DNA from 2 places in the Rhizobium sp. LjRoot98 genome. Region 2 is predicted to be linked to the other one. Evidence: riboswitches for the same ligand, from Rfam matches in the RefSeq annotation. Region 2 holds a riboswitch; the other holds the start of a gene.
What was found. A riboswitch is a leader RNA that binds a small molecule or an ion and turns the genes downstream of it on or off. The one in region 2 is predicted to bind cobalamin.
Positions count from the first base shown of each region.

Region 1 (4,181 bases), on a different contig from region 2:
CGTCAATTACGGCGACGTGAGCGCCGAGCAGAAGATCGCCTTCATGAAGGAAAATCCCGCCTTCAAAAGCCTTGATGCCGTCAAGAATGACCGTTTCGTCGTGCTCGACTATGTCGAAGCCACACCCGGCCCGCGCAACATCGATGCGATCGGCCGCCTCGCTGACGCATTTCATCCCCGCAACATGTAGCCTCCGCGGCCCCTAAACACCCGGCCGGGTGGGCTGATCTGCCCGGCCTTTGCTTTCTGCGGACAAGATGGACCTGACATGACCAGTGGCCGACTTCTTCTGATTGTGACCGTACCGGCAATACTGATCGGCCTTTGTATCACGGCAGGTGTCTCTCTGGGCGCTGCTCCCATTTCGTTCGTCACCGTCTGGTCCATCGTTGTCAACAAGCTGGCCCCGGGCCTGATCGAGGTCACATGGTCGGCAGGCCGCGATAGTATCGTGTGGGATGTCCGCTTTCCGCGCGTCATTCTGGCTGCATTGGTGGGTGCGGGTCTTGCCGTCGTCGGCGCCGTGTTGCAGGCTGTCACACGCAATCCGCTCGCCGACCCGCATCTGCTCGGGGTTTCCTCCGGCGGCGCGCTCGGCGCGATCCTGGCGCTGCTTCACACCGGCCTCATCTTCGGTCTCGTCACCGTGCCACTGTTTGCATTCATCGGTTCGCTTCTCGCCACTATCGCCGTCGTCGCGGTCACCCGCTTTACCGGCCAAGCGGCGGACCGGCTGGTGTTGTCAGGCATTGCCGTCGCCTTCGTTGCAACAGCTCTTGCCAATCTCCTGATCTTTCTTGGTGATCCTCGTGCCGCTCATACGGTTGTATTCTGGTTGCTGGGCGGCCTGGGGCTGGCGCAATGGCCACACCTTGTCTATCCCGCCGTTGCTCTCGGCGGCTGCCTCGTCTGGCTCATCTTGCGCGCACGGGAAATCAATGCGCTGGCCATGGGCGACGAGACTGCCGCAACGCTCGGCATCCCGGTCGTCCGCTTTCGGGCACAGTTGTTCGTGATCACCGCTCTAGTAACTGGGGTGATGGTGGCCTTTTCGGGCGCCATCGGGTTTGTCGGGCTGATGGTGCCACACTTCGTCCGGCTTGCCGCCGGTAGCGACAACGTCCGTGTTATCCCGCTGTCGGCGCTCACCGGCGCCGTGGTGCTGATCCTTGCCGATATCGCCTCCCGTGTCGTCATGGCGCCGGAGGACATACCGATCGGCGTGATAACCGGTCTGGTCGGCGGCCTTGCCTTCATTGCAATCCTGCGGCGTTAAACGGGGCCCTTGAACGGACCATTGCCGCCGCCGGATCACCAATGTGATCGTAGCTGCTGTGGAGCCTCAACAGGTTGTCCCGACGGAGACCGGGATGACCGATGGCAATGTTCCTTATCATGACAGGTCGCACGGCATGAGAACGCCACTATAGTCTCAAACGTGACTTGCACAACCGGCGCGTGCTCCGCAACAAAGGCGCGACGGTTTCCCGCAAGGGAATCAAAAGGGAACGCGGTGCGGATGTCATGCATCCAATGCCGCGACTGCCCCCGCAACTGTAAGCGGCTAGCTTCCTGTCAACACGCCACTGGGCTCCGCCTGGGAAGGCGATAGGGAGCAGCGAACCGCGAGTCAGGAGACCTGCCGTCAGCCGTTGTCATACGTGAACACGCTGGGCGGGGTGTCCTGGTGAAAGCCGAATCTTCGCCGCAAAACAATGCGGCGAAGGCGGCTTTGGTCGCGGTGACGTGCAACGTACCGCTGGAGCATTCCACCTTGTTTTCCAAACCTCACGCCATAGGCGCCTCAAAAAATGCCGCCCTCCGCCTCGATCCCAAGTATCGTCCAATTCGTGCTACATTACTGTCTGGCAGCGCACTCGCCGCCGTCCTCTTGACGGCGGCGAGTGGTGAAGCGCAGGAGGTCGTGCGAGGTAAAAAGCCACTCACAGACCAGGTCACCGAGCTGGAAACCATCAGGGTCTCCGGCAAGGGTGATCGAGTAGGGCCGGGTCCAAATCTCAAGGCCCGGTCGAACGCGGGTAGTCGCCTCGATCTCACGCCGTTCGAAACGCCTGCCAGTGTCGAGATCGTTGACGGAGACACCATCCGCAAGCGCGGTCAGACCGACGTCAACCAGGCCATCGCACGTAACGGCACAGGCATCACCTTTCTGGGCTCGCCGGGCAATGGGGGTACCTCCCTCGGCATGCGCGGCTTCACCGGCAATGGAGCCGTAGCGCGCCTTTACGATGGTACGCGCTTCTATCCCGCAGCCGGCACCATCAGCTTTCCCTTCGATACGTACACGGTCGATCGCATCGAGATCCTGCATGGGCCGGCCTCCGTTCTTTACGGCGAGGGTGCGATTGGCGGTGCTATCAACATCATTCCGAAGAGGCCGCTTACCGATAGCCGCCGCAATGAGATCGTGACGACGATCGGCACCGACGGCAAGAAGGGGCTGGCCTTCGGCAGCGCCGGGCCGATCAACGACAGCCTGGCCTATAGTCTTGATGTCAGTGCGAGGGATACGCGAGGCTGGATCGAACGTGGCGATGCGTCGAATCTCGCCATATCCGGGAGCGTCCTCTGGCAGGCCACCGATGATCTGAAACTCACTTTTTCCCATGACTACGGCGACACCGAGCCCACCGCATATTTCGGTACCCCGCTTGTCGATGGGAAACTGGACAAACGCCTGCGCAAGCAAAACTACAACGTCGCCGACGCACTCAACCGCTACCAGGACAACTTCACTCAGATCAAGGCCGAGTGGCAGGCTGCGGAAAATCTCACTCTCAACAGCACCAGCTACCGCATCTCGAGCGACCGCCAATGGCGAAACGTCGAGAGCTACCTCTACCAGCCAGCGACCAAAACGGTGTTGCGAAGCGACTACATTGCCGTCCACCATGATTATGAGCAGTACGGCAACCGCACGGATTTGGTGCTCGACAGCACAGTTGCCGGTATGGACAACAACACCGTCATCGGTTTCGACATAAACCGCATTCGCTTTGCGAACACCAACAACTCACCCTATCCGGGCGCCTCAACTGTCCCTGCCATCGATTTCGATCCAGGTAAATTCATCGGGCCAGACAACCTCCTCACGAACAACCGCAGCACGGTCTGGCAATATTCACTGTTCGCCGACAACAGGCTGGCGCTGACGGATCAGTTCTCGATCGTTGGTGGTCTGCGTTACGACAGCCCCACCGTGAACCGCTCCAACCCACAGACCGGCGTCGCTTTCGAGCGGACTTACGATTCGCTGAGCTGGCGGGTGGGTATGGTTTACAATCCACACCCCGACGTGGCGCTCTACGCACAGTACTCCGCGGCATCCGAACCGATCGGCAACCTTTTGTCGCTGTCGGATGCGCAGAAGGATTACGCACTCCCCGAGGGAGAACAGTATGAAGTTGGGGTCAAATACAGTTTCCTGGACGACCGAGCCGAAGCGACATTTTCGGCTTATCGTATCGTCAAGACGAACGTATTGGCCCGAGACCCCAACAACCACACCATCATCCGCCAGATCGGGCAGCAGTCGTCCCAGGGCATACAGGCGGCAATCGGACTGGAGCTTAATGGAGGATGGCGCATCGATGCCAACGGCACCATTCTAAAGGCTGAATTCGACAACTATATTCAGGCGAGTGGCGATTTTTCCGGAAAAACGCCACCCAACGTCCCCCGCTTTGCCGCTAATTTCTATGCCTCCTGGGACTTCGCTGAAAACTGGATGGCGCAGGCCGGGGTCCACTATGCCGGCGAGGCGTACACCAACAATGCCAACACGGCGACACGGCCGGCATATGCTGTCGTGAATGCCGGCCTGCAGTGGAGGCCGACCGAGACGGCTTCACTCGACCTCTTTGTCGAGAACCTGTTCGACGAGGTTTATGCTACCTCGGGCAGTTCGACACAATGGATGTTGGGCGCGCCCCGGTCGGCCACGCTTTCTTTGAGGGTCGCTTTTTGACGACCCTGCCGCCATCACTGTCCAAGGCAGCCGCCTTGGATAGTGACCTTGTTGCCGGCCCTAACTAGCGGGGCCGGCAGATTCAATCGACCGCGCAGCCGCCACCGGCCGCTCGCGAGCAGTGTCTTGCTGGGCCGCAAAGATACCTGAACCCTGATGGTGCACGCCGCTGCCAGTCCCCGGAAAGAGCGGC
Region 1 covers NZ_CAXUPW020000015.1:43,269-47,449, reverse strand. Annotated here, with positions in the region: gene ACSQ3J_RS28085 (ABC transporter substrate-binding protein) at 1-190, shown strand, start outside; gene ACSQ3J_RS28080 (FecCD family ABC transporter permease) at 269-1,276, shown strand; cobalamin riboswitch at 1,464-1,661, shown strand; gene ACSQ3J_RS28075 (TonB-dependent receptor) at 1,688-3,988, shown strand.
Region 1: it holds a riboswitch for cobalamin, as region 2 does, so the genes downstream of both, ACSQ3J_RS28075 (TonB-dependent receptor) here and ACSQ3J_RS09025 (CbtB domain-containing protein) in region 2, are expected to answer to the same signal.

Region 2 (4,181 bases):
ATGTCTGCCGTTCGAGCCACAGGCCGCGATGTCGGCGACACGGCATATCCTGTCGAGCTATCCCGACGTTATCGACACAGGGCGTTTTATCGGCAGTTTCAACCCGAGCGTTCCGGGCAAGACGGCGGAAGGTTGGCTCAACGACCGTAGCGTTGGCCTTGATCAGGGGTTGCTGGTGATGATGATCGAGAACCATCGCAGTGGTCTTTACTGGAACATGCTGCGCGAAACGCCGGTTATCCGGCGTGGCCTCCGGCGGGCAGGCTTTTCCGGCGGCTGGCTTTAAGCTAAACCGGCTGCCAGGTGATAACAGGCGGCCCCATTGAGCGAGAACCGGGTTTCAAGCAGCTTTCGACCGGATGATGTGCGGCACGCAAAAGCCGCCATAGCCTGGCAGGCGGAGCATTTTCCGCAGGTAGCTGTGTCCCTGGGGCGGGAGGGCGGCGATTTTCTGCCGGTCAATGAGGCATGGCATCTCGGTGGCGATATGGTCGAGCGCCTGCTGGACTACCAGAATTGTTTTGCTGCCGGCATGGACGACCGCGTCAGAGGCGCCCATCTAATTTCCTTCTACAGCCACCATCTCGGCATCGCGGCAGCAGCTGTCTATTTACAGACGGGGCTGGTGCCCAATCTGCATCCGGATCGCCTTGCGTTCCGGTTCGAACCTGTCGTTCAGCATGGCAGGGGGACGCCTTCGGACACTTATCCCTCCGGTATCAGCCGCCTTCATTTTCGTTTCCGGAGCTTTGCACGCGGGGATGATTGGGTGGCAGCATTTCATGGTGGCTTCGTCGAGAGCTTCAATCCGGTGATCGGCTTGCTGCAAGGCCGCACTGGCCTATCCCCCGTCGCGCAGTGGCGGCTGGTGGGTGACGGCATTGCGGGGGCTTTTCTGGAGATCGGTGCCGCCTTGGGCGAAGCGGATCGCGCAATGGCCGCAGCGCTTGCCATCATCAAGAGGGCCGGTTCACCGGTATTTTCCGAGACGGCGCACTACGCCAAGGTCGGCGCTGTTTGCGATGGCATCCCCGTCGAGCGAATCTTCCGGCTGCGAAGCGGCTGCTGTCTCTACTATCGAACAGAGGGTGGGGATTTTTGCGATGTCTGCGTGCTTCTCGATGACGAGACACAAAAAAGCCGCCTGCAGGCCCTTGTCGAGCGCACAGGCGGCCTTTGATGTACTTGCGGCGCAAGCAATGCTAGCGCCGCAACGATAGGGCTTAAGCCGATTTCAGAAACCGGTCGTTCAGGTATCCCGAAATCACGCCGAGCACGATCCAGAACGCCAGTGTCGTTGCCAAGGCGGCGACCGCGAATTCCGCGCCGAGAACTGCGGGTACCGGGCTCGAGATGTCCGTCGGCTGTGGCGCTCCATAGACGTGCGGAGCGGCGATCAGGACAAGGCCGATGATCTTGGCCAGGATCTCACCGCGCAACACGACAAGATAGAGGCCGGCGACGGAGAGAACGATCGCTGCGATCCACCAGGTCTGCCGGTCGTGGAGATCAGCGGCAGGGAAGCCCGGCAATTCCGGCGGCAGGCCGATGGCGGGCAAGAGATGGATAGCCAGCCAGCCGCAGGCGCCCCAGAGAGCGCCGTTGCGCAGCGTGATGGGGTAATTGAAGGCGAGGCTGGCGCCCGCAAGCAGCAGGCCAAATCCGGCGCCGGCCACCAGATTGGCAAGCAATGTGCCGGAGAACCGGCTCATGCCGAACATGATGCCGCCTTCGTCTTCGTGCTCGCCTTCATGGGCGTAGGCGGGTGTGATGGGTGAGAGTGCCGACAGCATTTCGCCGATCAACGAGGAGCGGTCGAGAGAAGAGTGCTGCTGCTGGCCTTCGGTTGCGGCCGGTGGTTCGGCGGCAGGTTCCTTGACTTCATATTCCTCGGCATGAAGGATGAGCGGGACCACCCGCAACTCCTGCGCCGCCGTCATGAAGACGCCCGCGATCAATCCAGCCACCAATGCGGCCAGAAGCGTTTTGACAATCATTTGATACCCCCAAAATCAAGCGGAGCAGATCGATCTTTAGTGCTCAACGCTTGCTGTGTTTGAATTCCCACGGCAAAGCCCGCCCGATGCCGGAGCATGGGCGCAATCCACGGCCGCGTGATTTCCAAAATGAAACCCGCGATCCCCTATCGATAGAGTGTGGAAAGGCTGAGCTTCCCACTGCCTATATCAATGGCAGGGGAAACCGTAGGAGTGGCGGACGTCATGCGCGGTGTCGTGCAGCACGGCGGAATTGGCAAGGCCGGCACCGAAAACCAGGAAGCCGCCGATCAACAGGGCGAGAATAGCCGTGGTGATACGGTCATTGAGAGAAAGCGGGACGCTTGAAACTGTAGTCGTAGCCATGACAACCTCCGTGATGGCGCGTGGGAAATATCCCACCAATTGGGCACCATGCCCTTCATCAACCGGCAGGTTTCCTGGCTCGCGGCGTCAGGCACTTTCGTGCCAAGGAGCTTGTCTCACCTTCCCGCGGCAGAGGCAAAACGCCCATCGCCGCAGTGGCTTTTACCGGCTGAACGTACCGGAATGACAACCTCTGACCGCTCTACAGTCGCGGGGTCGGCCGTGATAAAGATGCCCAGAATGGGTCCACCCGTCACGTTCCCATTTACTCCCCGAAAGCGCCTCGCTCCCAGGGAACCAATTGATCTGCTGATGATTATGCCGTCACCCCGGTCATGTCAATTCGGCGCTGCGACCAACAATGGCGCATTGCGGCTCTTGATTTTTCCGCGCAGTGTCTAAATTTGATATGTAATACAGTACGAGATGCGCCTAAGTTGCAACTGGGTTTCTTTGAAGAAGCACTTAATGGTTGTTTGTTTAAAAAGTACTCTTTTTGCTCATGGAACAATAGTTCTTTAGGAACCTTGGTGTAGAATGCGGAGGCGCTGATACGCGAAGCATCCTCTGCAGAGAAAACCATGAAGGCGGCGAGGTCCGAACAGGAATTCCAGAATATTCTTCGCCGTTTGGGAATTGCGCTTGACGCTTCTCAGATCGGCGTGTGGGAGCACGACACACAGAAAGACGAAGTCGTCTGGGATTTGCAGATGCACCGGCTCTACGCAACCGGCAAGACGCAAAGGCGCGTCAAGGCGGAGGTCTGGACGAATGCGATCCATCCCGATGATTTTGCCCAGGCCCAGGCCGATTTCGACCGGGCGATTGCAGCCAAGGATGCCTATTCTTCGGAATACCGGATCATTTTGCCGGACGGTGAAACCCGATACTTGCGTTCACGCGCCTATTGCTTCGAGGAAGACGGCCATATCACCCTTATCGGCGCCGAATGGGATGTGACGGCGGATGTGCTGCTCAATCGCGAACTGCGACGGCAAAAGGCGATCGCCGAGGCGCGGGCCGTTGCCCTTGAAGCGAGCCGCGAGCGGATCGCATATGCAGCCGAACATGATTATCTAACAGGACTTCCCAATCGACGCTTCTTTGACAGGCGATTGGCGGAGCTTGCGGGGGAGGCCGGACCGGAAAAGCTGGCGATCCTGCATATCGGTCTAGACCGGTTCAAGCAGATCAACGACACTGCCGGCCATACGACGGGAGACAATGTCCTGATATCCTGTGCCAGGCGGATTGAAGCCAGTGTGCCTGAGAACGCATTCATTGCCCGCGTCAGCGGTGATGAATTTGCGGTTTTGATCGCAAATTTCGTCTCGCTGGATGACCTCAAAATCCGTGCAGAGCGGCTGGCGCAGCAGTTGAAGCAGTCGGTCTGGCATAATGAGGAGGTCTTGCGCACCGGTGGGTCGATCGGTGTCGCGGCTGCCAGTGGCCGCAATATTGGCAGCCTGCTGGCACAGTCGGATATTGCCCTGCATCGTGCCAAGAAGCTCGGTCGGGGACGGGTCGAGGTGTATTCGGCTCAGATGAAGGCACAACTCAATGCCGAGCAGCGCGTTGGCAGGCAGTTCGCTCATGGTTTGGAAAAAGGGGAGTTCATTCCCTATTATCAGGCTCAGGTCGATGCGCGGACCCGGCGCATCGTCGGGATGGAGGTTCTGGCACGCTGGCGCCATCCGAAACGCGGATTGATCCTGCCGGGCGAATTCATCAAGGTTGCTGGCAGTCTCGGCCGGCTGGACGATCTCGATGCTGCGATCTTGAAGGCGGCGTTGAAGGACCGTCAGGCCTGGATGGGGC
Region 2 covers NZ_CAXUPW020000002.1:71,971-76,151, forward strand. Annotated here, with positions in the region: gene ACSQ3J_RS09010 (glucoamylase family protein) at 1-286, shown strand, start outside; gene ACSQ3J_RS09015 ((2Fe-2S)-binding protein) at 323-1,180, shown strand; gene ACSQ3J_RS09020 (CbtA family protein) at 1,224-1,997, opposite strand; gene ACSQ3J_RS09025 (CbtB domain-containing protein) at 2,187-2,363, opposite strand; cobalamin riboswitch at 2,411-2,680, opposite strand; gene ACSQ3J_RS09030 (bifunctional diguanylate cyclase/phosphodiesterase) at 2,945-4,181, shown strand, end outside.